One region of the Alloalcanivorax sp. genome, then DNA from elsewhere that is predicted to be linked to it. Evidence: predicted binding sites of a transcription regulator. Region 1 holds the regulator's gene; the other holds the start of a gene.
What was found. Region 1 encodes FliA, which starts transcription of late flagellar genes. Its sites were predicted from a motif close to CTAAAGTTNNNNNNNNNNCNGCCGATA; they were not measured.
Positions count from the first base shown of each region.

Region 1 (15,822 bases):
CGACGGCACTACCTGAGTGACCAGCGGCAGCAGATAAATGATCGCCAGACCGCCGGCCACCATGGCGTAGACGTGCCAGGTGACCCCCACCAGCTCGGGAATCTGCGCCATGAAGATCAGAATCGCCAGGGCGTTCACAAAGCCGGTCACCACCGAACGGGACACGAACCGCATCACCGTGGCCAGCTTGAACACCCCGAACAGAATCTGCAGCACCCCGGTGAGCACCGTGGCCGCCAGCAGATACTGCAGGCCGTGCTCTTTCACCAGGGTCACCATCAACAGCGCCATGGCGCCGGTGGCGGCGGAGATCATCCCCGGGCGGCCGCCGGTGAACGCGGTCACCACGGCAATACAGAAGGAGGCGTAAAGACCCACCTTGGGGTCCACCTCGGCGATGATCGAGAACGCGATCGCTTCCGGAATCAGGGCCAGAGCGACCACGATCCCGGCGAGCACATCACCGCGTACATTGGAAAACCAGTCTTGCTTAATGTTGGGCAACATAGGATCCCTTAACCTGAACAACAGACGGACAACCGCGGCAATGCCACGGCGGCAAACAAAAAAGAATCAGCTTGAGAATCGAGACGGGGATGGACCGCCAGAAGGTTTCTGGGATCCTGCCGGCAAGCTTCGCTTGCCTTTCGCGGGCTGGGCCCGCTCCCACAGGTACAAATAAAGAAGTGGGCGCTAGGGCGGACTGCAGATCAAACGCATGAATCGGGGCCGGTCAAAACGGAGGGCGCGGAGTCTAGCACACAAGACCCGCCTGTTGGAGCGGGCCTTGTGGGAACCGGCTAGATCTCGCGGGTCTCGCGGAAGCGGATGTCCGGGTGGCGCTCCTGGGCGAGCTGCAGATTGACCCGGGTCGGCGCCAGGTAGGTCAGGTGGCCGGCGCCGTCGCGGGCCAGGTTGTCGTAGGCCTTGCGCTCGAACGCTTCCAGCTCGCGCTCGCTGTTCGCTTCCACCCAGCGGGCGGTGCTCACGCTGATCGGCTCGTAGCGGCAGTCGACGCCGTACTCGCCCTTGAGCCGGGCGGCCACCACGTCGAACTGCAGCGTGCCCACCGCGCCCAGGATCACATCGTTGTTGCGTAGCGGGAAGAACACCTGGGTGGCGCCCTCCTCCGCCAGCTGCTTGAGCCCCTTGTGCAGCTGCTTGCTCTTGAGCGGGTCGTTGAGCACCACGCGCTGGAACAGTTCCGGCGCGAAATGGGGAATGCCGGTGAAGCGCAGATCCTCGCCCTCGGTGAAGGTGTCGCCGATCTGGATGGTGCCGTGGTTGTGCAGGCCGATGATGTCACCGGCGTAGGCTTCTTCCACGTTGTCGCGCTCGCCGGCCAGGAACGTCAGCGCGTCGGCGATGCGCAGGTCCTTGCCGGTGCGGCACTGTTTGAGCTTGATGCCCTTTTTGTACTTGCCGGAACAGATGCGCAGGAAGGCGATGCGGTCCCGGTGGCGCGGGTCCATGTTGGCCTGGATCTTGAACACGAAGCCGGTCATTTTGTCCTCGGTGGCGGCCACCTGCCGCTCGCCGCCGTCGCGGGGCAGCGGCGGCGGTGCCCACTCCACCAGACCGTCGAGCATGTGGTCGACGCCGAAGTTGCCCAGGGCGGTGCCGAAGAACACCGGTGACAGCTTGCCGTCCAGAAAACGCTGCAGGTCGAACTCGTGGCTGGCGCCCTGCACCAGCTCCAGGGTGTCGCGCAGCTCCTGGGCGTAGTCGGCGCCCACCGCCTGGTCCAGGTCCGGGTTATCCAGGCCTTTCACCTCACGGCGTTCCTGGATGGTGTGGCCCTGGCCGCTCTTATAAAGGACGGAGGTATCGGTGAGCAGGTTGTAGACGCCCTTGAAGTTCTTGCCCATGCCGATCGGCCAGGTCACCGGGGCGCACTCGATCTTCAGCACGTCCTCGATTTCGTCGAGCACCTCGATGGGGTCGCGCACTTCCCGGTCCAGCTTGTTGATGAACGTCAGGATCGGCGTGTCGCGCAGCCGGCACACCTCCATCAGTTTCACGGTGCGCTCTTCCACGCCCTTGGCCGCGTCGATCACCATCAGGGCGGAATCCACCGCCGTCAGGGTGCGGTAGGTGTCTTCGGAGAAGTCGGCGTGGCCGGGGGTGTCCAGCAGGTTGACCATGGCGTCCCGGTAAGGGAACTGCATCACCGAGGTGGTCACCGAGATGCCCCGTTCCTTTTCCATCTCCATCCAGTCCGAGGTGGCGTGCACGCCGGACTTCTTGCCCTTGACGGTACCCGCGGTACGGATCAGGTGCCCGTACAACAGCACCTTCTCGGTGATGGTGGTTTTACCGGCGTCCGGGTGGGAGATGATGGCGAAGGTTCGCCGTTTCTGGATCTCGTCGGTGGGGCTCATAGAATCCTCGGTCTGCGTCGGCGCGCATTGTACTCCTGACCGAAGGATTCGTGTAGGAGCGGGCCAGGCCCGCGAAAGGCAAGCACAGCTTGCCGGCAGGATACCAGAGAGCTAAGAAAGCGGGGCTGCAATGGGCCCCTGGGATCCTGCCGGGCGCTTCGCGCCCTTTCGCGGGCAGGGCCCGCTCCCACAAGCCGCTCCCGGCAGCCTCAGGCGTCCGGCGCCAGGCGCGCGCGCAGCCGGCTCACCGCCTGGCTGTGCAGCTGGCAGACGCGGGATTCGGTGACCCCGAGCACGGCGCCGATTTCCTTGAGGTTCAGCTCTTCCTGGTAATAGAGCGCCAGCAGCAGTTTCTCACGCTCGGGCAACGTTTCGATGGCGGCGGTCAATTGTTCGCGCTGCTCGCCGGCCACCAGGGCGGCGAACGGCGACGGCGGTGAGCCGCTGCCGGCTTCCGGTTCGCCGCGCTCGGCGACCATTTCCTCATAGGGCAGCAGCAGGCCGTTGTTGGTGTCGGTGAGCAGCTGACGGTACTGCTCCAGATCCATGCCCATTTCGTTGGCGATTTCGCGCTCTTCGGCGGGCCGCCCCAGCTTTTGCTCAAGCCGGTGCACGCACTGATCCACGGCGCGGGCGTTGCGGCGCACGCTGCGCGGCAACCAGTCGCGGGTGCGCAGTTCATCAATCATGGCGCCGCGAATGCGCTGGCTGGCGAAGGTGGAGAAGCTGGCGCCGGCGTTGGCGTCAAAGCGCTGCAAGGCGTCCAGCAAGCCCACGGTGCCGGCCTGGATCAAGTCGTCCAGGTCGATGCCGGAAGGCAGTTTCACCTGCAGCGCCAGCGCCTGTCGGCGGACGGCCGGAAGATGCTCTTCCAGCAATGCGTCGTGATTGATTTTACCCTGTGCCGTATACATGGTTTTCCCCGAACCGGGCCCGGATGCCATTCTGATGCTTCCATTATTAGCGGTCGGCGCCATTTGGAAGCGGCAAATAACGGCCTTTATTGGGTTCTTTTCTAGCGGTATTCCACTGTCAGCCGGGGCGTCCCCACGGTGACCGCGCGGCGCTCGCCGGCGGGCAGGCGGAAACGCAGCCGCAACGGCCGCTCCACCCGCCATGCCGGCGGCGCCAGAAAATGGCCGCGCCGGGCGCTGCCCAGGGGCACGCACTGCTCGCCCTGGCACAGCCACGCCTGAACGCGGCGCCCGGCGGGCAGCCGGTAGCGCCAGCCGACCCGCACGATGGCGTCCCCCGCCGCCATCGGCGGCGGCGTCGCCGGCTCGCTGTGATAGAAGCGCCCGGCCACCGCCAGACGCAGTTCCGCCAGCGGCGACTGCCAGCTGCCCGGCGCCGCCGGGAGCGGCGACCACAACAAAAGCAGCAGCAACCCGGCGATCTTGTTCATGGCGACAACACCACCAGCTCGATATCCAGAAACCGCCGGGCGCCGCGTTGCAGGTTGCTGTGCAACCCGGCCCTGGGCAGCCCGGGGGCGTGCAGCGCCAGCAGGCGGCTGGGCCCGGGGTGACGGCGCAGTATCTTGAGTGTGCGGTAGGCACGGCGGAAGGCGTCCGCGTCGCTGTCCACCCACAGAGCCCAGCGCCGTTGCTGGCTGGCCAGCAGCGGCAGGTGCGGGCTGGCCGGGTCCAGCGCCACGATGCGCCAGGCGGCCGGGTCACCGACCCAGCGCTGGCCGCGCCGGGCCCAGCCGGCGAGCCGCTCGGTCACCGTTTCGGTGGCGGCGGTGGGCGGCAGGCCCACCACCATCAGGGTGGGCCCCTGCCCGGGACGTTCGGGGCGTGCCCACGCCCGCAATCCGGCGGCCTGATCAGGCATTGCCGGCGCCCCCGGCCACCGCGCCGATGCGCTGCAGTTCGCGGCGGGCGCTGAACAGTTCGATCAAGGCGGTCAGCAAGGTGGCGGGGCTACGCCGCCGGCTGCCGCTCAAGCTCAGAAGCTGGGCGCGCAAGTCCAGGGCCCAGTCACCGTTGTCCTGATCCAGACGGACCGCCAGCGCCGCCAGGGCGCCGGCCAGCCCCCAGGGGTCCTCGCCGCCGCCAGCGGCGTTGAGGTCGGCGGCGGCCCGCTCGCGCAGCGCCGGCCATTCTTCGCAACGCAGCATGTGCACCAGCAGATCGCTGTCCTGCTGACGGCTTTGCCCCGCCGGCGCCAGCCAGTAGCGGCGCCCGAGCAGACGGCCGCTGTCCAGGTCGCGTATTTCACCGAACCAGGCGCACAGCAAGGCGGTGAACGGCGCACCGTCGCCGCGCCCGGTGGGCGAAGCGGCCACGTCCAGGCGCCGCAGGCGCAGCTGGGCGGCGCGTCCACGGTGGCGCACCATCAAACTGTCCCAGGGCGCCGCCAACGGATAGCACTCGTTCAACGGCAGGCGCTGGCCGAGACGCCAGACCCGGCTGTTGCCCCGCGCCGCCGACAGCCACGGCTGCCCGCTTTGCTGCAAGGCACGCCAAAGGGCGGTGTCCGGAGGCGCCGGCAACAACTGAGCGGCAACGGAAAAGCGCTTATCGGGCGCCGTCGGCACGCCGATGGGCAGCCCGTGGGAATCCAAACCGAGTACCGGCGCCGGTCGCGAGCCGCCATGCCGTAAATGTACCGGCGCCTGGTCGGCGGAGGGGCGGTCCGCCGGCGACCGGCCGTGCCACAGCGCCTCCATGGCGGCGAAATCAGGGGCGCCCTCGCGCAACAGCAATAACGAGGCGTCCAGAGCACGCCCCTGGGCCAGCACCTGACGGGCCCAACCCGGGGCGCCGGGGCGGCCGTCGTCGTCGCTGTCGCCGGTAAGCGCCAGGGCGTCGTCCACCAGGCCGGCGGCGTCGGCGGCCACCATGTCCTCGGGCACCCGCTGGCCCCGGCACACGTAATGCAGCCGCAAGTCATGGCGAATGGCGGCGTCGAGTACCGGACCCAGGCGGCTGGCCTCGTCCTGCTTGCTGATGATGGCGTCGTCCAGGGCCAGCCCGGCGGTACGCGCGGTGCCCCGGTAAACAGCCACCACTTCCTCCAGGGTTTCGCCCTGGCTGGCGGCATTGAGCAGCAACACGGGGCGCACCCGCAGGGCACCGCTGAGCTGACGCAACTGCTCACCCAGGCGGGCGTCCCGCTGGCTCATGCCGATGGTGTCGACCACCACCCAGGGGCGGTCCGCCAGTGACCGGGCCAGCCGGTCCAGCGGTTCGCCCTCTTCCAGGTTGAACAGAGCGACGCCGAGCAGATCCGCGTAGATGCGCAATTGATCGCGGGCACCGATGCGGTAGCTGTCGGCGCTCACCAGGGCCACCCGTTCGGGGCCGTGGCGCCGGGCCAGCCGCGCCGCCAGTTTGGCGGCGGTGGTGGTTTTGCCCACCCCGGTGGGGCCGATCAGGGCGATCACGCCGGGCTGTTCCAGATCACCGGGGGCCGCCACGGAAAGGCGCCGCTGCAATTGACGCTGCAGCCAGTCGTCGGCCTGTTCGTCGCGCTGCGCCTCCGGCGGCAGCCCGGCCAGCAAGGGGTCACTGAACACCGCGCTGAACCCGGCGCCCAGCAGACGCCGGCGCAACGCCTGACGCGGCCCGTCGTCCTCGCCGGCCGGCGCACGGCGGGCCAGCTGTTCACGCATGTCGCGCACTTCGCGCAGCAACTGCTCGGGGAGATCGGGGCCGGCGGGGGCACGGTCGGTGGCGCCGTGCCCGGCCGGCGCGGCGGCCACCCCACCGGCGCGGTCCGGCACCGCCTGTTCCGACGGCGCATAGCCGGAAGAGTCGTTCTCCGCCAGGGCGAGAATCTCCACGCCCTGGTCGGTGGCGCGGTTGGCAAGGATCAGGGCGTCGTCGCCCAGCGCCGCGCGCACCCGACCCATGGCTTCCCGGTTGTTGCTGCCGACAAAGCGTTGCACGCCCATGACGGTATCCTCTGTTTTTTGCGGTTCTGGTTACGCGGTGCCGCCGATCATGCTGGTCACGCGCAGGGTGCGGTCGTCCGGAATCTCCGCCTGCGACATCACCACCAGGTGGCGCAGGCGGCGGCGCAGGAAGTGCGCCAGCAACGGCCGCAGGCCGTGCTGCACCACCAGCACCGGCGGCTCGCCGGCGGCCTCCTGGCGTTCCAGGGCGGCGGCGGCCTGTTCCATCAGGGTGTCGGCGAGGCCGGGCTCCAGTGCCCCGCCGCCGTTCAGCGCCTGGCCGAGCACCTGTTCCAGGTTGCTGTCCAGGCCGATTACATGCAGTTCGTCCTGGCCCGGGAACCACTGATGGGTAATGGCGCGGCCCAGCGCCACGCGCACCTGGGCGGTGAGTTCGTGGGCGTCGGCGTTCTGGCCGGCGTGTTCCGCCAGGGTGTCGAGGATGGTGCGCATATCGCGGATCGAGACGTCCTCTTCCAGCAGGTTCTGCAGCAGGCGTTGCAGCACGGTGAGCGACACCGCCTTGGGCACCACGTCTTCCACCAGCGCCTTGCTGTCCTCACCGAGCTTGTCGAGCAGCTGCTGCACTTCCTGGCGGCCGAGCATTTCCGCGGAATGGTGGTGCAGCAGATGGTTGAGGTGGGTGGCCACCACGGTGCTGGCGTCGACCACGGTGTAGCCGTACACCTGGGCCTGCTCGCGCTGGTCCGCGTCGATCCATACCGCCGGCAGTCCGAAGGCCGGGTCCTGGGTGGCGGTGCCCTTCACTTCGCCGGTGACCTGGCCCGGGTTGATCGCCAGCCACTTGCCGGGGAAGGCTTCGCCGCGCCCCACTTCGGCGCCCTTGAGGGTGACCACATAGCTGTTGGCGCCCAGGTCCAGGTTGTCGCGGATATGCACCACCGGCGGCAGGAAGCCCACCTCCTGGGCAAATTTCTTGCGCACGCTCTTGATGCGGCCGAGCAACTCGCCCTGCTGGCGGTAGTCCACCAGGGGAATCATGCGGTGGCCCACTTCCAGGCCCAGCACGTCGATCAGCTGGACGTCGTCCCAGCTGGCCTCCGGCGCTTCCGGCTCCGGCGGCGGCGCCGCGTCGATCTGCTCTTCGGCGAGGCGGTTTTCCTTGGCCCGGCTCAGGTACCAGGCGGCGCCGGCCAGACCGGCGGTGAACAGCAGGAACACGAAGTTGGGCATGCCGGGCACCAGGCCCAGCAGGCCCATCACGCCGGCGGCCAGGATCATCACCCGCGGGTTCATCAGCAGCTGGCTGATCATCTGCTGGCCGACATCCTGGTCGGTGGTCACCCGGGACACGGTGACGCCGGCGGCGGTGGAGATCACCAGCGCCGGAATCTGCGCCACCAGGCCGTCGCCGATGGTCAGCAGGGTGTAGGTGCGGCCGGCGTCGGCGAACGACATATCGTGCTGCAGCATGCCGATCAGCAGGCCGCCGATGATGTTCACCGCCATGATCACCAGGCCGGCCACGGCGTCGCCCCGGACGAACTTGCTGGCACCGTCCATGGAGCCGTAGAAATCCGCTTCCTGGGCCACTTCGGCGCGGCGTTTCTTGGCGTCTTCCTCGCCGATCAGGCCGGCGTTGAGGTCGGCGTCGATGGCCATCTGCTTGCCGGGCATGGCGTCGAGCATGAAGCGCGCGCCCACCTCGGCGATGCGCCCGGCGCCCTTGGTGATTACCATGAAGTTGATCACCACCAGAATCAGGAACACCACCAAGCCGACGGCGAAGTTGCCGCCCACCAGGAACTGGCCGAACGCCTCGATCACCTTGCCGGCGGCGGCGCCGCCTTCGTGGCCTTCCATCAACACCACCCGGGTGGAGGCCACGTTCAAGGCCAGCCGCAGCAGGGTGGTGAACAACAGCACCGCCGGGAAGGCGGCGAACTCCAGCGCGCTCAGGGTGAACATGCTGACCAGCAGCACCATCAGCGCCAGGGCGATGTTGAAGGTGAAGAACATATCCAGCGCGAACGGCGGCAGCGGAAGGATCAGCATGGACATGATCAGCAGGATCAGGATCGGCCCGGCGAGCACCTTGGCGCCGCCGTCGCCGAGCAGCTCGCGCCCGCCCAGGTAGTGGCTCATCGCTTTCACGGCGCCACCTCCAGTTCCGCCGGGATCGGCAGATCCGCCGGGGTCAGCGGCTGGTCGCCGCCCTCTTCCCGGGCCCGTTTAAGGCGGAACGCCCACACCAGCACTTCCGCCACGGCGGTATAGAGCGGCCCGGGAATCTCCCGGTCGATGTCCACATGGCGGTACAGCGCCCGCGCCAGCGGCGGTGCTTCCAGCAGGGGCACCCGGTGTTCGCCGCCCAGCTCGCGGATGCGCGCGGCCACTTCGTCGGCGCCCTTGGCGATCACCCGGGGGGCGCTCATGTTGCTTTCGTCGTAGCGCAGGGCCACCGCGTAGTGGGTCGGGTTGGTGACGATCACGTCGGCGTCCGGCACCTGGCTCATCATCCGGTTGCGGGCCATGGCCTGCTGCTGGGAGCGGATCTTGGCCTTCAGCTGCGGGTCGCCTTCGGTCTCCTTGTGCTCGCGCTTGATCTCTTCCTTGCTCATGCGCAGCTTCTTGGCGTGGCTCCACAGCTGGTAGGGCACGTCGATCAGAATCACCACCACCAGCGACAGCACCATCAGCCCGCAGGCCATGGCGGCGAGGCGCAGGGCATTGGCCAGCGCCTGCTGGGTGGGCTGGTCCATCAGCGCCATGAACTCGCCGCGCTTGGCGCTCAGAAACGCCACCGCCACCGACCCCACCAGGATCGACTTGGCGATCGCCTTGGCCAGCTCGGCCAGCGCCTGGGAGGAAAACTGCCGCTTGAGACCCTTGATGGGGTTGAGTTTGGAGGGCTGGGGCTTGAGGGACTTGGCGGAAATCAGGAAGCCGCCCAGCAGGTTGGGCGATATCAGCGCGATCACCGCCAGCATCAGGAACAGCGGAATCAGTGCGAACAGGGTGCGCGCGCCCAGGTCCACGGCGTGGGTGAGCATCACCGTGCTGTCGAAGCCCTGGCGGCGGTCGAACAGGAACGACTGCTCCATCACCATGCCGACCTGGTCGAACAGCGTCGGGCCCATGGACCACAGGCCGCCGACGCCGCCGAACAGCAGCATTACCGTGGTCAGCTCCCGGGAGCGGGCCACCTGGCCGTCTTCCCGGGCCTTTTCCAGGCGCCGGGGCGTGGCCTCTTCGGTCTTTTCCTGATCTTCGGTCTCTTCGGCCATGGCGGCGGCATTCCGGGCATCATTACTTCAATGCCCGGGATTGTCGCCGAACGGACGGCCAACCAATCCTCGGATAAGAGGGGTTTGGGGGCGGTTATTCCCTAGAAGCCGAGTTCGTCGAGCAGGTCGTCGACCTGGTCCTGGTTGCTGACGATGCCCTCGCCCTCGGCGCTGAGCTGCGGCCCGTTGACCAGGGACGCTTCCTCGCGCTTGCGGGTGTCGGCGGCGTTGCGGTCTTCCATGCGCTGTTTGAGCGCCTCGCGCTCGTCGCCCTCGGGCACGCTCTCCAGCAGCACCTGCAGCAGCTGGTTCTCCACCTCCAGGATCACCTCCATCATCTTCTTGATGACCTGCCCGGTGAGGTCCTGGAAATCCTGGGCCATCATGATCTCCAGCAGCTCCTTGCTGGTGTCGCGGGCCATTTCCGGTACCGCCGCCAGATAGCCGCGGGTGTCGTTCACCAGCTGCCGGGCCTGATCCAGCTCCATGGGGTTCTCGAACCAGGTTTGCCACTGCTGGTCGAGGCTTTCCGCCCGGGTTTCGATCTCCGTCTGCAGCGGCTGGGCCCGGTCCACCGCGTTGAGCGCGCGGTCGGCGGCCTGTTCGGTCATCGACGCCACATAGTTGAGACGGGCGCGGGCGTCGGGAATCGCCTCCGCCGCTTTCTCCACTTCCTTGTCCAGCCCCAGTTCCCGCATGCTTTCACGCAACATGCGGGTGAGCTGTCCGATACGGACTACCAGGTCGTCGCCGTGCGCGCCCTCGTGTGCCGCCACTTGCCGGGCCTCACCACTCATATTCGGTTCTCCTCACCAGGGAAGCTGGACCCCGCGTCGCTTATTTGCCCAGCTTCTCGAAAATCTTGTTGAGTTTTTCTTCCAGGGTGGCGGCGGTGAACGGCTTGACGATATAGCCGTTGGCGCCGGCCTGGGCAGCGGCCACGATGTTCTCTTTCTTCGCTTCGGCGGTGACCATCAGCACCGGCAGCGCTTTCATGGCCTCGTCGGCGCGGATCTGCTTGAGCATCTCCAGACCGTCGAGATTGGGCATGTTCCAATCCGACACGACGAATTCGAAATCGCCGCCTTTCAGCTTGCCCAATGCTTCCTGGCCGTCCTCGGCCTCTTCCACGTTGGTGAAGCCCAACTCCTTGAGCAGACTGCGAACGATGCGTCGCATGGTGGGAAAGTCGTCCACCACCAGAATACTCATGCCCTTATCCATCGGATCCTCTCACTGCGTCATGGCGCCGGGTGGCGGGAGCGCGTCCCCGGCGCGGTTCAGGGTCGTTAAAACTCTTCCCAGTCGTCCTCGGTGGTGACCGGTTCACGGCGCGGTGCCGGGCGGCTTTCGCGCGGCGCCTGCTCGGAACGTTGCCGGGGCGTTTCCTGCTCGGCGTGCGGCTTGGGCTCGGACGGGCCGTCGTCGTGTTCCTCCGCTTCGTCGTGCTCGTGGGTGATCATCGGCACCACGGCGGCGTCCGTCGTCGGGTCGCCGGCTTCGCTGTCGAGCCGGAAGATCGACACCGCTTGTTCCAGACGGCGGGCCTGCTCTTCCAGGGAGGCGGCCGCGGAGCTGGCCTCTTCCACCAGGGAGGCGTTCTGCTGGGTCACTTCGTCCATCTGGCTGACCGCCTGGCTGACCTGCTCGATGCCGCCGCTTTGTTCCTGCGACGCGGCGGAAATCTCATCCATGATGTCGGTGACGCGTTTCACCGCGGCGACCACTTCCTTGACGGTCTCGGAGGCCTGCTCGACCAGGGTGGAGCCTTCCTGTACTTCCACCGCCGAGGTTTCGATCAACTGCTTGATCTGGCGGGCGGCGTCGGCACTGTTGCCGGCCAGGTTGCGCACTTCCCCGGCGACCACCGCGAAGCCGCGGCCCTGCTCACCGGCACGGGCCGCTTCCACGGAAGCGTTAAGCGCCAGAATATTGGTCTGGAAGGCGATGGAATCGATCATCGTGGTGATGTCCGCCACCTTCTTGGAACTCTCGGTGATGCCCTGCATCTTGCTGGTGACCTGCTGCATCACGTCGCCGCCACGGCTGGCGGTGCCGGAGGCGTCGTTGGCCAGGCTGCTGGCCTGGCGGGCGTTGTCCGCGTTCTGCTTCACGGTGGCGGTGAGCTGCTCCATGCTGGTGGCGGTCTCTTCCAGGGACGCGGCCTGCTGCTCGGTGCGTGAGGACAGGTCGGTGTTGCCACGGGCGATCTCGGAGCTGCCCACGAAAATCGAATTACTGCTGCTGCGCACGTTCGAGACAATGCCCGACAGGCTTTCCTGCATGTCCCGCATGGCGGCGAACAGCTTGCCGATCTCGTTGCGGCCGGGCACATGGATACGCTGGGACAGGTCTGCGCGGGCGATGCGTTGCAGGTTCTCCACCGCGTCGTGCAGCGGCGCCACCACCGCCTTGCGCAGCACCCAGTAAATCAGCAATAGCACCACCACGGTGGCGGCCAGCGCGGCCATGCCGATCAGGCCGAACAGGGCGGTCTTATCGTGGTAGTTGGCCATGATGGCGTCGCCGCGCTCATTGGCGTAGCGGGTGAAATCCGTGAGGCTGCCGTCGAGACTGTCACCGGGGGTGAGCAATTCCTGGCGCAGGTTCTTGTACTCGTTCAGCTCGCCGGCCTTGAGCGCGGCGTACTGGTCGCGCACCAGCCCCATCACCGTGTTGAAGCCGGTGGCCAGCTCGCTGGCGCGGGCCTGGCCCATCTCGGTTTTCGGTGTTTCGTCGAATTTATCGAAGCGGTCCTGAGCACGTTCCAGCAAACCTTCCACGCCGTCGATCTGGTTTTCCGCCACCAGGCGCATGCCCTGATCGAGGTAATCGGCGGCCAGGTCCATCTGGATGCGGGCCCGGTTGAGCAGCACCGCCGCGCGGCTCACTTCGTTAAGCTGCTCAACGTTGATCTGGTTCAGGGTGGAGATCGATTCGTCCACCATTTCGTTGGTGGTGAAACGCAACACCGCCAGCACACTGACCAGCAGCGCGCAGCACACCAGCGCGCCGGCCACCATGGTGTTGATATTGAGGTTGCGTAGTACTTTCATCATAGCCGCCGTTCCTCTCTCAGGAGCTTGCTCAGAAAATTCATTTTGTTATTCAAACCCGTTGCGCGCGGCCGGAAGCGGCCGCCAGCGCCAGCATGCGCGGCGCCATTTCCTCCAGTGCCAGTGTTTCCGTAGCCGCGCCGATGGCGATCGCCTCACGGGGCATGCCGAACACCAGCGACGAGTCTTCGTCCTGGGCCAGGGTGGTGGCCCCGGCGCGGCGCATGGCCAGCAGGCCCGCCGCGCCGTCCTTGCCCATGCCGGTAAGCAGCACGCCGATGGCGTTGCGGCCGGCCTGGGTCGCCGCCGAGTGGAACAGCACATCCACCGACGGCCGGTGACGGTTCACCGGCGGGCCCTCGTCCAGGCGCACCACATAGTTGGCGCCGCTACGCACCAGCTTGAGGTGCCGGTCGCCGGGGGCGATGTAGGCGTGCCCGGGCAGCACCCGCTCACCGTCCTCCGCTTCCTTGACGGTGATGCGGCACAGCTTGTCCAGCCGCAGCGCGAAAGAGTGCGTAAAGCCGCCGGGCATATGCTGGGCGATCAGAATCGCCGGGCAGTTGGCGGGCAACGGCTCCAGCACTTGCCGTATCGCCTCCGGGCCGCCGGTGGAAGCGCCCAGAATCACCAGTTTTTCGCTCGACACCATCACCGACTTAAGCGGCTTGGGCGCGCTCCGTTCGCCGGCCTGGATACGCCGGGGCCGCGAGCGGGCGGCGGCGCGGATTTTTTCGGCGATCAGCTCGCTGTACTCGATCATGCCGCTGCGAATACCCAGCGCCGGCTTCTGCAGAAAATCCACCGCGCCCAGTTCCAGCGCCCGCAGGGTCACCTCGGATCCGGCCTGGGTGAGCGACGACACCATCAGCACCGGCATCGGCCGCAGCCGCATCAGCCGCTCGAGAAAATCGAGGCCGTCCATGCGCGGCATTTCCACGTCCAGGGTGAGCACATCCGGGTCGTGGCGTTTGATCAGATCACGGGCCACCAGGGGATCCGGCGCCACCGCCACCACTTCCATATCGTCGTGGCTGTTGATGATTTCGCTCATCAGATCGCGGATCAGGGCCGAGTCGTCGACGCACAGCACCCTTATTTTTTTCCCGGCCAAGATCGGTCTCCCCCGTTTCCAAGACGACGCCGTCACCGGCGCGATTCGCCTTTGTTATTCACGCTATCGGCGGGTAGCGGCGCTTCTTTAGGATTTTTAACCTCCCAGAATGACGACTTGTGGGAGCGGGCCCTGCCCGCGAAAGGGAGCGAAGCTCCCGGCAGGATTCCAGAGACTTTGTTGGAGCCGCCGTTAGAAAAGCCTCTGGGATCCTGCCGGCCGGCGAAGCCGGCCTTTCGCTTGCAAGGCAAGCTCCCACAATCCGAGCTTCGTAGAGAGGTTCGGTGTTACCGGTCGGCGAGGGTATAAACAGTCTGACCGCGCAGCCGAAAACATTCGCTGATGTAGGAAAAGCTTTCTGAATGACCGGCGAACAATAGCCCGTCGTGCTTCAGCAGAGGTGCGAAGCGGTCGAGGATACGGGCCTGGGTGCCCTTGTCGAAATAGATCATCACGTTGCGGCAGAAGATCGCATCGAAGCGATCCTCCATGGGCCATTTCGGAGCCACCAGGTTGAGCGTCTGGAACCGCACCCGCGCGGCCACTTCCGGGCGCACCCGGGCAAACCCGGAGCGCGCGCCGCTGCCCTTCTGGAAGAAACGCTTGCGCCGCCGCTCGTCGAGCTTGCCGACCTGGTCCATGGGATAGATGCCGCGCCGGGCCCGGTCCAGGGCCTCGGTGTCGATATCGGTGGCGAGAACCTGGAAATCGGCCTTGTCACCCAGCACTTCGGTGAGCGCCATGGCGATGGAGTACGGCTCCTCGCCGGTGGAGGCGCCGGCGCTCCACACGCGCACCGGCCCGCGCCGCTCGCGCACCAGATCGGCGAGCAGCTGGAAGTGATGGCTCTCGCGGAAGAAGGCGGTGAGGTTGGTGGTCAGGGCGTTGGTGAACGCTTCCCACTCCGGGCCGCCGCTGTCCTGCTCCAGTTTCGCCAGATAATCCTGGAAGCGGACCAGGCCGTGCTTGCGTACGCGCCGGCCGATACGGCTGTAGACCATATCCTTTTTGTGTTCCGCCAGAACGATACCGGCGCGGCGGTAGATCAACTCACGGATACGCGCGAAATCCGCGTCGCTGAGCATCAGGTCGCGGTCCGGCGAAAAACGCCCGGCGTCGCCGGTGGCGGCGGTGGGGCTGATAGGCACTCGACTGCTCAAAGGGGTCATCCGGCTAGGGTCTGGGTGGTGGACGCGGAGCGCGGCCGGGGCGGCGACGCGGGCAGGCGACGAACGTCGGCGCCCTTGGCCGGCGCCTGCTCGGCACCGTCGCGCAGACGGAATACCGCGATCGAATGGGTCAGGCTGTCGACCTGCGCTTCCAGGGCGGCGGCCGCGCGGGCGGAGGCCTGCACCCGTTCCGCGTTCTGGCGGGTGACGCCGTCCATCTGCGCCACCGCCTGGTTGATCTGGTTGATGCCGGTGCTCTGTTCTTCGGACGCGGCGCTGATGTCGCCCATGATGTCGTTGACCCGGATCACCGAGGTGACCACGGATTCGATCGCCGCTTCCGCGCGCCGCACCAGTTCCGCGCCGTTTTCGATTTCGCGGCCGGAACCGGCGATCAGGTCGCGGATCTCCTTGGCGGCGTCCGCGGAGCGGCCGGCCAGGTTACGCACTTCCTGGGCCACCACCGCGAAGCCACGGCCGTGCTCGCCGGCGCGGGCCGCTTCCACGGAGGCGTTGAGGGCCAGGATGTTGGTCTGGAAGGCGATGCTGTCGATGGTGCCGATGATCACCGCCATCTTTTCCGAACTGGCGGTGATGCGGCCCATGGTGTCCACCACCTGCCCCATCACTTCGCCGCTCTCGGACACCGCCCGCGACGCCTCGCCGCTGAGCCGGCTGGCCTGGCGGGCGTTCTCCGCGTTCTGGCCCACGGTGGCGGTGATCTCTTCCATGCTGGAGGCGGTCTGTTGCAGCGAGGCGGCCTGCTGCTCCGAGCGCGAGGACAGATCCTCATTGCCCTGGGCGATGTCGCGGGCCGCCGGGGTGACCACTTCGATGCCGCGGTTCACGTCGCCGACGATGCTGCCCAGGCTGCGGCGCATCAGTTTCAGCCCCATCACCAGCAGCCCCATTTCACCACTGAGGCGGCGCGGCGGTTTGGCCGCCAGGTTGCC
Region 1 is NZ_CAXPXK010000023.1:285-16,106, forward strand. Features, by position in the region: partial or broken gene ACEQZD_RS02820 (SulP family inorganic anion transporter) at 1-507, opposite strand, end outside; gene prfC (peptide chain release factor 3) at 801-2,381, opposite strand; gene ACEQZD_RS02830 (RNA polymerase sigma factor FliA) at 2,591-3,295, opposite strand; gene ACEQZD_RS02835 (flagellar protein FlhE) at 3,397-3,786, opposite strand; gene ACEQZD_RS02840 (hypothetical protein) at 3,783-4,217, opposite strand; gene flhF (flagellar biosynthesis protein FlhF) at 4,210-6,282, opposite strand; gene flhA (flagellar biosynthesis protein FlhA) at 6,313-8,388, opposite strand; gene flhB (flagellar biosynthesis protein FlhB) at 8,394-9,530, opposite strand; gene cheZ (protein phosphatase CheZ) at 9,632-10,327, opposite strand; gene cheY (chemotaxis response regulator CheY) at 10,368-10,754, opposite strand; gene ACEQZD_RS02870 (methyl-accepting chemotaxis protein) at 10,820-12,589, opposite strand; gene ACEQZD_RS02875 (chemotaxis response regulator protein-glutamate methylesterase) at 12,639-13,700, opposite strand; gene ACEQZD_RS02880 (CheR family methyltransferase) at 13,988-14,785, opposite strand; gene ACEQZD_RS02885 (methyl-accepting chemotaxis protein) at 14,866-15,822, opposite strand, start outside.

Region 2 (13,012 bases), on a different contig from region 1:
GAGCTGGATAGCAACAACCCCAGCTTCTATAACCTGGTGGCCGGGAAATACTGCGAGATGGCTGACTTCGCCCGGGGCGCTCACTACTTCGAAGAGGCGCTGAAACGCAGGCCGGACTATCTCGAGGCCTTTTCCAACCGCATCTTTAACGCCCATTACGACCCCTCCTTGAGCCACCAGGACATCGCTGCCCTGATTCAGCGCTGGCGGGCAAGCTTTTCACCGGCTCAACGGCCGCGCCGGCCGGAAGGCGGCGGCCGCGAAGAAAGCCGTCGGCTCACCGTTGGCCTGCTTTCCTCCGGCCTGCGAATGCACCCGGTGGGACAGATGATCACCTCGGCCCTGGAGAATCTGCCTGAAGAGGGCTTCCGGCTGACGGTCTATTCCACCAGCGACCTGAAAGACCCGCTCACCGCACGGATGCGGGCAATCACCGACCAATGGCACAACGTCGCCGGCCGTCCGGACGCCAGCGTGGAAGCGTTGATAGAGCAGGATCAGGTGGACATTCTGATCGACCTGAGCGGCCACACCGACGGCAACCGCCTGCGGCTGATCGCCCGGGAACCGGCGCCGCTGATCGTTAAGTGGGTGGGCGGCCTGGTAAACACCACCGGGCTGGATGCCATTGATTACCTGATCAGTGACTCGGTGGAAACGCCACCGGGTTGCGACGCGGACTATCTGGAGAAGCTGATCCGGATGCCCGACGACTACATCTGCTATATGCCGCCGGAGCACGCGCCGCCGGTGGGCGCGCTGCCGGCCGCCGCAAACGGCTATGTGACCTTCGGCTGTCTGAATAACCCGGCGAAGATCAATCCCCAGCTGATCGGCGAGTGGGCGCGCCTGCTTGAGGAGATTCCCCACAGTCGGCTGCTGCTGAAGAGTGGCCAGTACAGCGACGCCACCTTCCGCGAACGTCTGTGGTCGGAATTCGAAGCCGCCGGCATCGAGCGGCAACGCGTAATGCTGGAAGGCCCGGAAAACCACATCGCCTTTCTCGATACCTACAACCGCATCGACATCGCCCTGGACCCCTGGCCCTACTCCGGCGGCCTGACCACCTGCGAAGCGCTGTTGATGGGGGTGCCGGTGATCACCCTGCCCGGCCCCACCTTCGCCGGACGGCATGCCGCCTCCCACCTGGTCAACGCCGGCCTGCCGGAACTGGTGGTGGACAGCTGGGACGCCTACCGCGCCCGGGCCCGCGATCTGGCCGGCGATCTGGATAATCTGGCCACGGTGCGGCGCCACCTTCGCGACACCCTGGTGCAATCACCGGTGTGCGACGCGCCCCGCTTCGCCGCCCACCTGAGCGCCGCCCTGCGGGGCATCTGGCAACGCCATTGCCGCGATCTGCCACCCGCCGCTCTGACCTTTGAACGAGACGGCAGCGCCCGGTTCGAGGATCAAGCGCTGCCGGTGCCAGAACCGGTCACCCCCTCTGTCACCTTGAAAAAAGCGGCGATACAACGGGAAACAGCCGGCCAGTTCCACTTCGATTTCAGCGGCAAGATCGTAACCCTGGACAACGGCGGGCAGCTCCTGGAAACCGGCGCCGCGGACTCACTGCTGCCGCTCGGCGCCTTCGAGTTGCTGGTGTTCGATCCGCTCGGTGAACACACCTCGCACGCCGCCCGCCAGCGCGACGGGCTGCAGGTATTTCCACAAACAACCCTCGGCGACGGCGAACCGGCGGTGCACTACGCGTGCCTGGACCCGACGTTCAGCGCCACCCTCAAGCCGTTGCCGGACGCCGGCGACGGCGCCCGGGTGCTCACCGAACTGCCGGTCAATACGGTGGCGCTGGACAGCATTGAGGGACTGCCCAGTCTGGACTGGCTGGTTCTCGATCATCGCAGTGATAGCATGGCGGTGCTGGAAAACGGCGCGAACGCGCTGGCGAACACGCTGCTTATTCAGGCATCACTGCGGTTCGACGTTCGCCATGCCGGCCAACCGGATCTGTCGAAGCTTTGCCAATGGGCTCAAACTCACGGCTTCCGTCTGTACAGACTGAACAATCCCACCCACCGCAGCCATCTACCCGAGGAGATGGGCCCAGACCGGCAAGCCACTGAACTGGTCGCCAGCGAAGCCCTGTTGCTGCCCACGCCAAGGGCGCTGAGTGCCCTCGACGACAACCGCAAGGTGAGACTGGCCTTCCTGTTGCACACGGTGTACGGCATCAAGGATCTCGCCTATGCGCTGCTCGAGCAGGTCGACCCGCAGCAGGCGCACGCCTACCTGGACGCCGATGGCGGACTGCAACGCCCCTTCACGGAGCCGGCCGTCTTCGTGGTCGGCTGCGGCCACAGCGGCACCACCCTGATGGCATCGCTTCTCGGCGCGCACCCGAACATTTACTGCATACCCCGGGAAACCTACTGGTTCCTGAATAATCCGAAGCTGGACCAGGAGTACCCGCAAGCCCGGCGCGACGCCGCCGACGAGGGCAAGACCCTGGTGTGCGAGAGGACCCCCAAGCATGTGTACCGGATCGATGAGATCAAGCGGCGCTTTCCCAACGCCCGTGTCGTGGCGATGGTAAGGGACGGCCGTGACGTGGCCTGCTCCATCAAAAAGCGCACCGGATCACTGGACGGCGGCATCCAACGCTGGCGGCAGGATAATACCGAGCTGCTCAAGCATGAGAACGACGACCACGTTCACCGGGTCCGCTACGAGGATCTGATCCAAGACAAAGAGGGCACCATGGCCGGTGTTCTGGCCTTTCTCGGTCAGCAATACACGGACGAGGTGTTCGGCTTTTACAAGAAGAACTACAACTGGTTCGGCGTGCAACCGGCCAAGGAAACCGACGGCGTCGGCGAGCAAAGCCATGTCATGCGGCGCTCCTGGCAAATGAGCCAGCCCATCCATGATCGCCGCGGCATCTGGCGAGAGTCGTTGAGCGAACAGGAGGCAAAGCGCTTTGAAGCGCAATGCGCCGATCTGATGCGGCACTTCGGGTACCTCTGACAGGTATCCGCCGCCACCCGCCTGGGCCGGTGGCGGCATAAAGTTATGGGCGTGGCGGCCGATACAGGTACAAACCTGTGCATATAACTATCGGCTGAGGGCCCGCCCATGACCACGCCCGTGGACAACAACAGCGTTTCATCCCTGCCTTCGCAGTTCTCCTACCTGGCCGCGCGTCAGCGCGTGGAAAAAGTGCTGGCACAGCTGCCCGCCGCCGGCGGCGCGGTGCAGGAGAGCGACTCGGAAAGTCGGATGGTAGAACGGGAGGAGCTGGTCAAACCGGTCCAGCAGATCAACGAAGTGCTGCGCCGCTACGGCGTGGAGTTTCAACTGAGCGAGGATTCCGGGCGCGCCATCATTCGCCTGATCGACCGGGAAAACGGCGAACTGATCCGCCAGATCCCCCCGGAAGAGGCCCTCAACGCCGCCCAACGCCTCGAAGAAGTAAAAGGCCGCCTCTTCAGCCTGGAAGTCTAAGCTCGGGCCGCGCCCCCGGCACGGCCCGCTCTTCAGCTATTAACTGTTAACTATCAACTATTAACTGCTTTTTATACTTGCATATTCATAACGTCTTTATAGGCGGACACCAGCCGATTGCGCATCTGCACGCCCATCTCGAAGGCGATGCTGGCTTTCTGGCTGGTGATCATGGTGTCGTGCAGCGACACGCCGGGCTCACCGGCCTGGAACGCCTTGGCTTTGTCGCCGGCGTCGGTCTGCATCTGGTTGATGCGCTCCAGGCTGGATTGCAGCGCCTCGCTGAAGCCGCCGCTGCCCACGGTGGTGTCCAGGTTCTGCCCGCCGGCCCGGGGCACGGCGCCGGCCGCCTGCCCGGCGAGGTCCTGCATCTGGTTGAGCGCGGCTTGCATGGCCGGATTGATGGTCGGTGTGCTCATAACGTATCGCTCTGCGTTACCCGCTATTTGAACCGCAAGATTACCAGCCCCCGCCGTGACCCAAGCGGTCAAATGACGGCAAAAAGGCGGGCTTTTCTTTCCTTTGTGTGTCCCGGGGCTGCTCATAATGGCATGCGTCGCAATACCACCGGAAAGCAGCAATGCCTTTTCAACACTATTCCCGTCTCCCCGGGGGGCACGCATGAGCAACGGCGAGACCCGCCCGGACAATAACGGCATCGAACAGATGCTGGCGCGGCTGCGCGCCAACCCGCTGGTGCCGTTGCTGGTGGCCGGGGCCGCGGTGATCGCCCTGGTGGCGGCCATGCTGATGTGGGCCAGCGCGCCGGAATACCGGGTGCTCTACAGCAACCTCAGCGAAGCCGACGGCGGCCGCATCATCAGCGAATTGGAAAGCCGCGCGGTGCCCTATGAGTTCAGCCAGGGCGGTCGCGCCCTGATGGTGCCCGGCGACCAGGTCCACAAACTGCGTTTGCAGCTCGCCGAGCAGGGCCTGCCGGAAGGCGGCAACGTGGGCTTCCAGATCATGGACGAGCAGGCGTTCGGCATCAGCCAGTTCGCCGAGCAGGTGAATTTCCAGCGCGGTCTGCAGGGCGAGCTGGCCAGCTCCATTGAAGCCCTGGGCCCGGTATCGCGGGCGCGGGTGCATCTGGCCATGGCCAAGCCGTCGGTGTTCATCCGCGACCGTGAGCCCGCCAAGGCGTCCGTGGTACTGACCCTGGAAGCGGGCCGCGCGCTGGGCGACGGCCAGGTCGACGCGATCGTGCATATGGTCTCCAGCAGCGTGCCGGAACTGGCCCTGGAAGACGTCACCGTGGTCGATCAGGCCGGCCGCTTGTTGTCCCGGCCCTCCGGCAGCGGCGGTGGCCTGGACGGCACCCAGCTGGAGTACGTGCGCGAAGTGGAGCGCGTCTACCGCCAGCGCATCGAGAGCATTCTGGCGCCGATCCTGGGCCCGGAGAACGTGCGCGCCCAGGTCACCGCGGAGGTGAATTTCGCCCGCCGCGAGGAAACCAACGAGCGCTACGGCCCCAACCAGGGCGGCAACCCGGCGGCGGTGCGCAGCAGCCAGACCCGGGCGGTCTACAGCGGCGGCGAGGATCTTGCCCAGGGCGTGCCCGGCGCGCTCACCAATACGCCCCCGGGCGCGGCGGCCTCGCCGGTGCAGCAGAACGACGATCAGCAGGAAGGCGAAAACACCGAGGACGACGACGACACCACCAAGCGCCTCAACCACGAAGATGTGATCAATTACGAGGTGGACCGCAACATCACCCACGTTCAGCACGAGCGCGGCCAGGTGGAGCGGCTGTCGGTGGCGGTGGTGGTCGACTACCGCGACGGCGTGAACGAGGACGGCGAAGCCGCCCCGGTGCCGCTGAGCGACGACCAGCTGGAACGCATCAATCAACTGGCGCGCCAGGCGATGGGCTTCTCGGTGGAACGAGGCGACGGCCTGGAAGTGGTCAACAGCCCCTTCACCCAGGTGGAATCCGAGGACCAACAACGCGCCTGGTGGCAGGACCCGTTCTGGCAGGACTTCCTGTTCTCCATGGGCCGCTGGCTGCTGGTGGGCCTGGCCGCGCTGCTGCTGTTCCTGCTGGTGCTGCGGCCGATGCTCAAGCGCTACGCCCGGCAGGCCCCGGCACCGGCGGCGCGTCCGGCCCAGGCACAGGCCCCGTCACCGGCGCCGGCCGCCGCCGACGAGGCCGGGGACGAGCCCGAGCCGGTGGCGCCGCGCCGCCGCCGGCGCCGCTCCTCGGCCTACGAACAGAACCGCCAGGACCTCCAGGACATGGCCCAGGAAGATCCGGCCATGGTGGCGATGATCGTGCGTAACTGGATGAATCGGAATGACTGAGCTCAACAACACCCAGCGGGCCGCCGTGCTGTTACTGGCCCTGGATGAAGACAGTGCCGCCGAGGTATTCAAGCATCTGTCCGCCCGCGAAGTGCAGGAAGTCAGCCAGGAAATGGCCAAGCTGGGGAACATCTCCCACGACCAGATGCGCCAGGTGCTGGACGATTTCTATGACGAGTCGGAGCAGTTCGCGGCGCTGAACCTGTATTCCAGCGACCATATCCGCTCGGTGCTGACCAAGGCGCTGGGCAACGAACGCGCCTCCAGCCTGCTCGAGGACATCCTCGAACAGAATGGCGCCAATTCCGGCATCGACGCCCTCAACCTGATGGAAGCCAACATCGTTTCCGAGATGATCCGCGACGAACACCCGCAGATCATCGCCACCATTCTGGTCCATCTGGAACGGCGCCAGGCCGCCGACGTGCTGGAATACTTCGACGACAAGCTGCGCAACGACGTGGTGCTGCGCATCGCCACCTTCAGTGGCGTACAGCCCGCCGCCCTGCAAGAGCTCACCGAAGTGCTGGGCGGCATGCTCGACGGCCAGAACCTCAAGCGCAGCAAGATGGGCGGCGCCCGCACCGCCGCCGAGATTCTCAACCTGATGAACTCCAGCGCCGAGGAAACCGTGATCGAAACGGTGCGCGCGCACAGCGAAGACCTGGCGCAGAAGATCATCGACGAGATGTTCCTGTTCGAGAACCTGCTCGACGTGGACGACCGGGGCATCCAGCTGCTGCTCAAGGAGATCAACACCAACGCGCTGATGGTGGCGCTGAAAGGCTCCGACGAGAAACTCAAAGAGAAATTCCTGCGCAACATGTCGACCCGCGCCGCCACCCTGCTGCGCGAGGACATGGAAGCCAGCGGTCCGATCCGCGTGTCGCAGGTGGAGAGCGAACAGAAAGCCATTCTGCAGGTGGTGCGCCGCCTGGCGGACAACGGCGAAATCGTGCTGACCGGCGGGGACGATGCCTATGTCTAGCGCCCACTCAAGCTGGCGCCGCTGGCGGATGGGGGAACTGGACAGCGCCCGCGACCCGGGCGCCGCCCGCCCGGCCGCGGTCGACGCGGAACAGCGCAAGGCGTTTCAGCATCAGGCCGAGCTGCAGGCGCTGCGCAATGAAGCCCGTGAGGAAGCGCGCCGGGAAGGCCACCGGGAAGGCTTCGAGGCCGGCCGCCAGGAAGGCCACGCCCAGGGGCTGGAAGAAGGCCGCCGAGCCGGCGAGCACGAAACCGCCCGCCAGCGCCAGGAAGCCCTGGCGCCGCTGGCCGATCTGGTGGACGAATTCCGCCGCGCCCTGGCCGACCTGGACCACGCCATCGCCGAGGACCTGGTGGATCTGGCCCTGGCCACCGGCCGCCAGCTGGCCGGCGACGCGCTGCGCGAAGAGCCCGCCGAGATTCTTAACCTGGTGCGCACCCTGATTCACGAGGAACCGGCGCTCAACGGCAAAACCCGACTGTGGCTGCACCCGGACGACCTGGCGCTGGTGGAACAGGAGCTGCACGCGGAATTCCACGCCGCCGGCTGGAAACTGCACCCGGACGATCAGCTCAGCCGCGGCGGCTGCCGGGTCACCAGCCCCAGCGGCGAGCTCGACGCCACCCTGGAAAGCCGCTGGGAAAACCTGGCGGCGCGGGTGCGGCGGCGCAGCCGCCGGCCGCAAGCCGACGGCGACGACGGCGGGGAACAACCATGACCAGCGCCGAGAACCTCCATCAGGCGCAATGGCGCCGCACGCTCAACAGCGTCACCCGGCGCGTGGCGACGGCGCCCCACTACCAGGCCAGCGGCCGGGTGGTGCGCGCCACCGGCCTGGTGTTGGAAGCGGTGGGCCTGCGCACACCGCTGGGCAGCGCTTGCCGCATCGAGATCACGGCGCCGGGCAGCGACCGGCCGGACTTCGCCGAAGCGGAAGTGGTGGGGTTCTCCGGGGACAAGCTGTTTCTGATGCCGCTGGCGGAGATCAGCGGCCTGGTACCGGGCGCCCGGGTGTTCCCGCTGGGCGACGGGGAAGACACCGGCGCGCGCCGCTTCCCGCTCGGCGACGCGCTGCTGGGCCGGGTGGTGGACGGCAACGGCCGCCCGCTGGACGGCGGCGCGCCGCTCGATGACGTGCCCCACGGCACCCTGGCCTCGCCGCCCATGAACCCGCTGGCGCGGGCGCCCATCGACACCCAGATCGACGTCGGCATCCGCGCCATCAACACCCTGCTCAGCATCGGCCGGGGCCAGCGCATGGGCCTGTTCGCCGGCTCCGGCGTGGGCAAATCGGTGCTGCTGGGCATGATGGCCCGCTACACCGGCGCCGACGTAATCGTGGTCGGCCTGATCGGCGAGCGGGGCCGGGAAGTAAAAGACTTCATCGACAATATTCTTGGCGAGGAAGGCCGCCGCCGCTCGGTGGTGGTGGCCGCCCCGGCCGACACCTCGCCGCTGCAGCGGCTGCAGGGCGCCGCCTACGCCACCCGGGTGGCGGAGCATTTCCGCGACGCCGGCCTCAGCGTGTTGCTGATCATGGATTCATTGACCCGCTACGCCATGGCGCAACGGGAGGTCGCCCTGGCGATCGGCGAACCGCCGGCCACCAAGGGCTATCCGCCGTCGGTGTTCGCCAAGCTGCCGGGGCTGGTGGAGCGCGCCGGCAACGGCGAAACCGGCGGCGGCTCGATCACCGCCTTCTACACCGTGTTGACCGAAGGCGACGACCAGCAGGACCCGATCGCCGATTCCGCGCGCGCCATCCTCGACGGCCACGTAGTGCTGTCACGGACCCTGGCGGAGTCCGGCCACTACCCGGCCATCGACATCGAAGCCTCGATCAGCCGCGCCATGACCGCCATCGTCGGCGGCGGGCAGCAACAGCGCGCGCAGCAGTTCAAGCAGCTGTTCTCGCGCTACCAGCGCAACCGCGATCTGATCAGTGTGGGCGCCTACAGCCCCGGTCATGACCCGGCGCTGGACCGGGCGGTGGAGCTGTACCCCTCGATTGAACACTTTTTGCAGCAGGGTATCGGCGAGCGCGCCGATATCGATGATTCGCAACAGGCACTGGGTGCCTTGCTTGGAGGTGTGCCATGAACGCGTCCAACCCGCTGGACACATTAATCGAGCAAAGCCGCAAAGCCCGCGACCACGCCGGCCGCAACCTGGCCGACGACCGCCGTGGCCAGGCGCAGAGAGCCGCGCAGCTGGACGCCCTGCGACGCTACCGGCACGAGTACTGCCGGCGGCTGCAGGACGCCATGAGCCGGGGCATCGACGCCGCCACCCTGGCCAACTACCGGCGCTTCATCCGCTCCCTGGACGACGCCATCGACAAAGCCCTGCAGGCGCTCGACCAGCAGCAGGAAAAAGTGGCCGCCAGCCAGCAACACTGGCAGCAACGGCAACGCCAGCTGTCGTCCTACGACACCCTGGCCGCGCGCCGCGCCGAGCAGGAGCGCCGCCAGGAACAACGCCGCGAACTGCGCGACAACGACGAATTGACCAACAACGCGATGGCCCGCCGCGTGCGCCGGGACTGACGGGAGGATAACCCATGGATATCACCGCCTTGCTTAGCCAGAACCTCGCCAAGACCGGCGCCACCGGGCAACCGGCGGCCGCCGACGGCGAGGCCTTCGCCGGCTCGCTGCGGGATGCGGCGGCGAAACTGCTGTCCGCGTCCGAATCGGACGGCGCCCGCGGCGAGGCCGCCCTGGCGCTGCTCGATGCCGGCGGCGACCGCCCGCTCACCGGCGAAGCCAGCGACGCCCTGCGCAACGCTCTGGAAGCGCTGGCCGGCAGCCGGCTCAAAACCGGTGACGGCGACGCCCTGCCCGCTCAAAAGGCCCCGTTGGCTGAACTGGCCGGCGCCGGCGTAAGCGAAGAAAACGCGATCCGGGATTTGGTCGAGCACGCCGCGGACAACGGCGCCGCTAACCCGATGACCGGCGGCCTGGCCGTGCCCGCACCGCTGACCGCCGCCGCCTCGAAAAACACGGCGCAGGCACTGCCAGTGATGCGCGCGCCGGACGCCCTCAACCGGCCGGCCACCGTTTCCGCCCTGCCCACTGACGGCGCCGCCGGCGACACCCTGAGCCCGGCCCCCGCCGCCACCGGCGAGGCCAAGCCGGCGATGCCCGCCTGGGCCAGCGACGCCCAGGCCTTGAACGTTACCCTGGAGCGGTCACGCCTGGACACGCGCCTCGGCGCTAACCAGGAAGGCGGTGCTCAGAACGCTGGCGTGATGGGCGCCGGCGGCCAGACCGGCGCGGCCGGCGCCACCGGCCCCGCCGCCCAATTTACGTTGCAGGCGCCGGTGGCCAGCGCGCCCTGGCAGCAGCAACTGGGCCAGCAGATGGTGGGCCTGGCGCAACGCGGCGACCAGCACATGGAGCTGCACCTCAACCCGCGCGAGCTGGGGCCGCTTTCGGTGAGCCTGAAACTCGACGACCAGGGTGCCCAGGCGCATTTCTTCTCCAGCCATTCCACGGTGCGCGGCGCGGTGGAGCAGGCCATCCCGCAACTGCGGGAAGCGCTGGCCGAACAGGGCATCGCCCTGGGTGAAGCGATGGTCGGCGAGCACCGCCAGGGGTTCGCCGGTAACGGCGACGGCCAGCCCGGCCAGCGCGGCGCCGCCCCGGGCGGTGACGGCCTGGCCGGCGAGCCGGCCGCCACTGAAGAGAGCGTGCCGGTGAGCCGGATTATCGGCGGCGACACCGGCGGCGTGGATCTGTACGCCTAAACGCGAAGATAGGCCCTTTAGCGGGGCCTTTTCCGGCCATGCCGGCGCCCGCGCCGGCGGCATACTGCACTCTGAAACGGCAACCCTTATTCAGGATGGAAGGCACAACCCATGGCGGATTCCCCGAACCGGTCGAGCAAACTTGGATGGTTGATCGCCTTGATGGTGATCCTGCTCGGCGCTCTGGTGGCCATCAATATGTACCTGCTGCTGTCCGATGACAGCGACGACGACGATGAAGAGACCGTGGAGCAGGTGGAAGCGCCCCGGCCGGTGCTCTACGTCAAGCTGGAACCGTTCACCGTCAATCTGCAGGGCGAGCTGTGCGGCCAGCGGCTGCTGTACGTGGGCCTGTCCCTGCAGGTGGCCGACACCGAGACCGAGAGCTACCTGCTCGAGCACATGCCGCAACTGCGCAGCCGCATGCTGATGCTGTTGTCCGGGCAGAGCTCGCAAACCGTGGCCACGCAGCAGGGCAAGGAATCGCTCAAGGCCGAGATTCTCGAGCTGTTCGCCCAGCCGCGCGACGACGGCCAGCCCGAACTGCAAGTGGATGATGTGCTCTTCACCGAGTTCATCGTGCAATAAACCGGGTGGACGCCAATGGCACAAGACGATCTGCTATCCCAGGAAGAAATCGATGCGCTGCTCAACGGGCCCGGCGGTGACGACGAGTCGCCGGCCAGCAAAGAGCCGCGCCTGCGCCCCTATGACCCCGCGTCCCAGCACCGGGTCATCCGCGAGCGCCTGCACAGCCTGGACATCATCAACGAACGCTTCGCGCGCCATTTCCGGGTCAGCCTGTTCAACCTGATCCGGCGCAGCGCGGACATCACCGTGGATTCGGTGCGCTACCAGAGCTTCAAGGACTTCGCGCGCAATCTGCCGGTGCCCACCAACCTGAACCTGATCGCCATGAAGCCGCTGCGCGGCACCGGGCTGGTGGTGTTCCCGCCCAGCCTGGTGTTCATGGTGGTGGACAACCTGTTCGGCGGTGACGGCCGTTTCGTCACCAAGTCCGAGGGGCGCGAATTCACCAATACCGAACAGCGCATTATCCAGCGCCTGCTCAAGCTCGCCATCGACGCCTACCAGGACGCCTGGAAGTCGGTGTACTCGCTGGAGATCAGCTACCTGCGTTCCGAGATCCAGGCCAAGTTCGCCAACATCACCAACTCGCCCAACGAGATCATCGTCAACACCACCTTCCATCTGGAAGTGGGCAACCTGGCCAGCGACTTCCAGGTGTGCATGCCCTACTCGATGATCGAGCCGCTGCGCGAGCAGCTCAATAACCCGATCGCCGATGGCCGCGACGCCGGCGATCAGGCGTTCAGCCATCGCATGGCGGGTGAAATCCGCCGTTCGGAGGTGGAGCTGGTGGCCGAGTTCGTCAACGTGCCCAGCCGCATCTCCCAGGTAATGAGCCTCAAGCAAGGCGATGTGCTGCCCATCGATCTGCCCGACACCGTCACCGCCCGCGTGGACGGCGTGCCGGTGCTGGAATGCGATTACGGCAGCCGCGACGAACAACGGGCGCTGCGCGTACAGCGCGTCATCGACCACGCCAACGCCCATGCGGCGGCGGCACCGAGGAAGCCGAGCAATGACTGATCCCAACAAACCCGATCAAAACGCCAGCGACGACGACTGGGAAAAGGCCATGGCCGAACAGCAGGGCGAAGAGACCGGCGGCGACGACGCCGATCCCTGGGCCGAGGCGCTCGCCGAACAGGAAGCGGCCGAAGGCGGTGGCACCGGCGATGCCGGGGACGCGCCGGCGCGCAATGCCGACGACCGGGTGTTCAAGCCGTTCGACGCCGGCACCGGCGCCGGCGACGCCCGCGACCTGGAAATGATCATGGATATTCCGGTCAAGCTGAGCGTGGAGCTGGGGCGCACCCGCATCACCATCAAGCAGCTGCTGGAACTGGCGCAGGGCTCGGTGGTGGAACTGGACGGCCTGGCCGGCGAGCCCATGGACATCTTGATCAACGGCTACCTGATCGCCCAGGGTGAAGTGGTGGTGGTGGAAGACAAATACGGCATCCGCATCACCGAGATCATCACCCCCTCCGAACGGGTTCAGAAGCTCAACCGATGAGCAGCGCCGACGCCCAGACCAAGACCGGCATCGAGGCGGTGCAGGCCGGCGGCGACGCCATGCTGGGCATGGCGGCGTTCGGCAAGACCGCGCTGGTGCTGGTCGCCATGGTGGGGCTTATCCTGCTGTGCGGCTGGCTGCTCAAGCGCTTCGGCCCGGGCCAGACGGCCGCCGGCCAGACCCTGAAAGTGGTGGCCAGCCGCGCGGTGGGCGCCAAGGAACGGGTGGTGGTGCTGGAGCTGGAAGACACCTGGCTGGTGCTGGGCGTGGGCGGCGGCAAGGTCACCAAGCTGCACGAGCGGCCGGCCCCGGAGCGGCCGCCGGCACCCGAGCCGGCGCCCACCAGCCAGGCGGTTAATCCGGAAGACGGCTTCGCCGGCCGTTTCGCCCAGGCGTTGAAAGCCAACCT
Region 2 is NZ_CAXPXK010000034.1:1,780-14,791, forward strand. Features, by position in the region: gene ACEQZD_RS04675 (sulfotransferase) at 1-2,985, shown strand, start outside; gene ACEQZD_RS04680 (flagellar protein FlaG) at 3,094-3,462, shown strand; gene fliE (flagellar hook-basal body complex protein FliE) at 3,534-3,881, opposite strand; gene fliF (flagellar basal-body MS-ring/collar protein FliF) at 4,084-5,763, shown strand; gene fliG (flagellar motor switch protein FliG) at 5,756-6,751, shown strand; gene fliH (flagellar assembly protein FliH) at 6,744-7,469, shown strand; gene fliI (flagellar protein export ATPase FliI) at 7,466-8,851, shown strand; gene fliJ (flagellar export protein FliJ) at 8,848-9,297, shown strand; gene ACEQZD_RS04715 (flagellar hook-length control protein FliK) at 9,312-10,499, shown strand; gene fliL (flagellar basal body-associated protein FliL) at 10,611-11,087, shown strand; gene fliM (flagellar motor switch protein FliM) at 11,103-12,113, shown strand; gene fliN (flagellar motor switch protein FliN) at 12,106-12,603, shown strand; gene fliO (flagellar biosynthetic protein FliO) at 12,600-13,012, shown strand, end outside.
Region 2: the regulator FliA is predicted to act here: its motif matches at 3,023-3,049, upstream of ACEQZD_RS04680 (flagellar protein FlaG).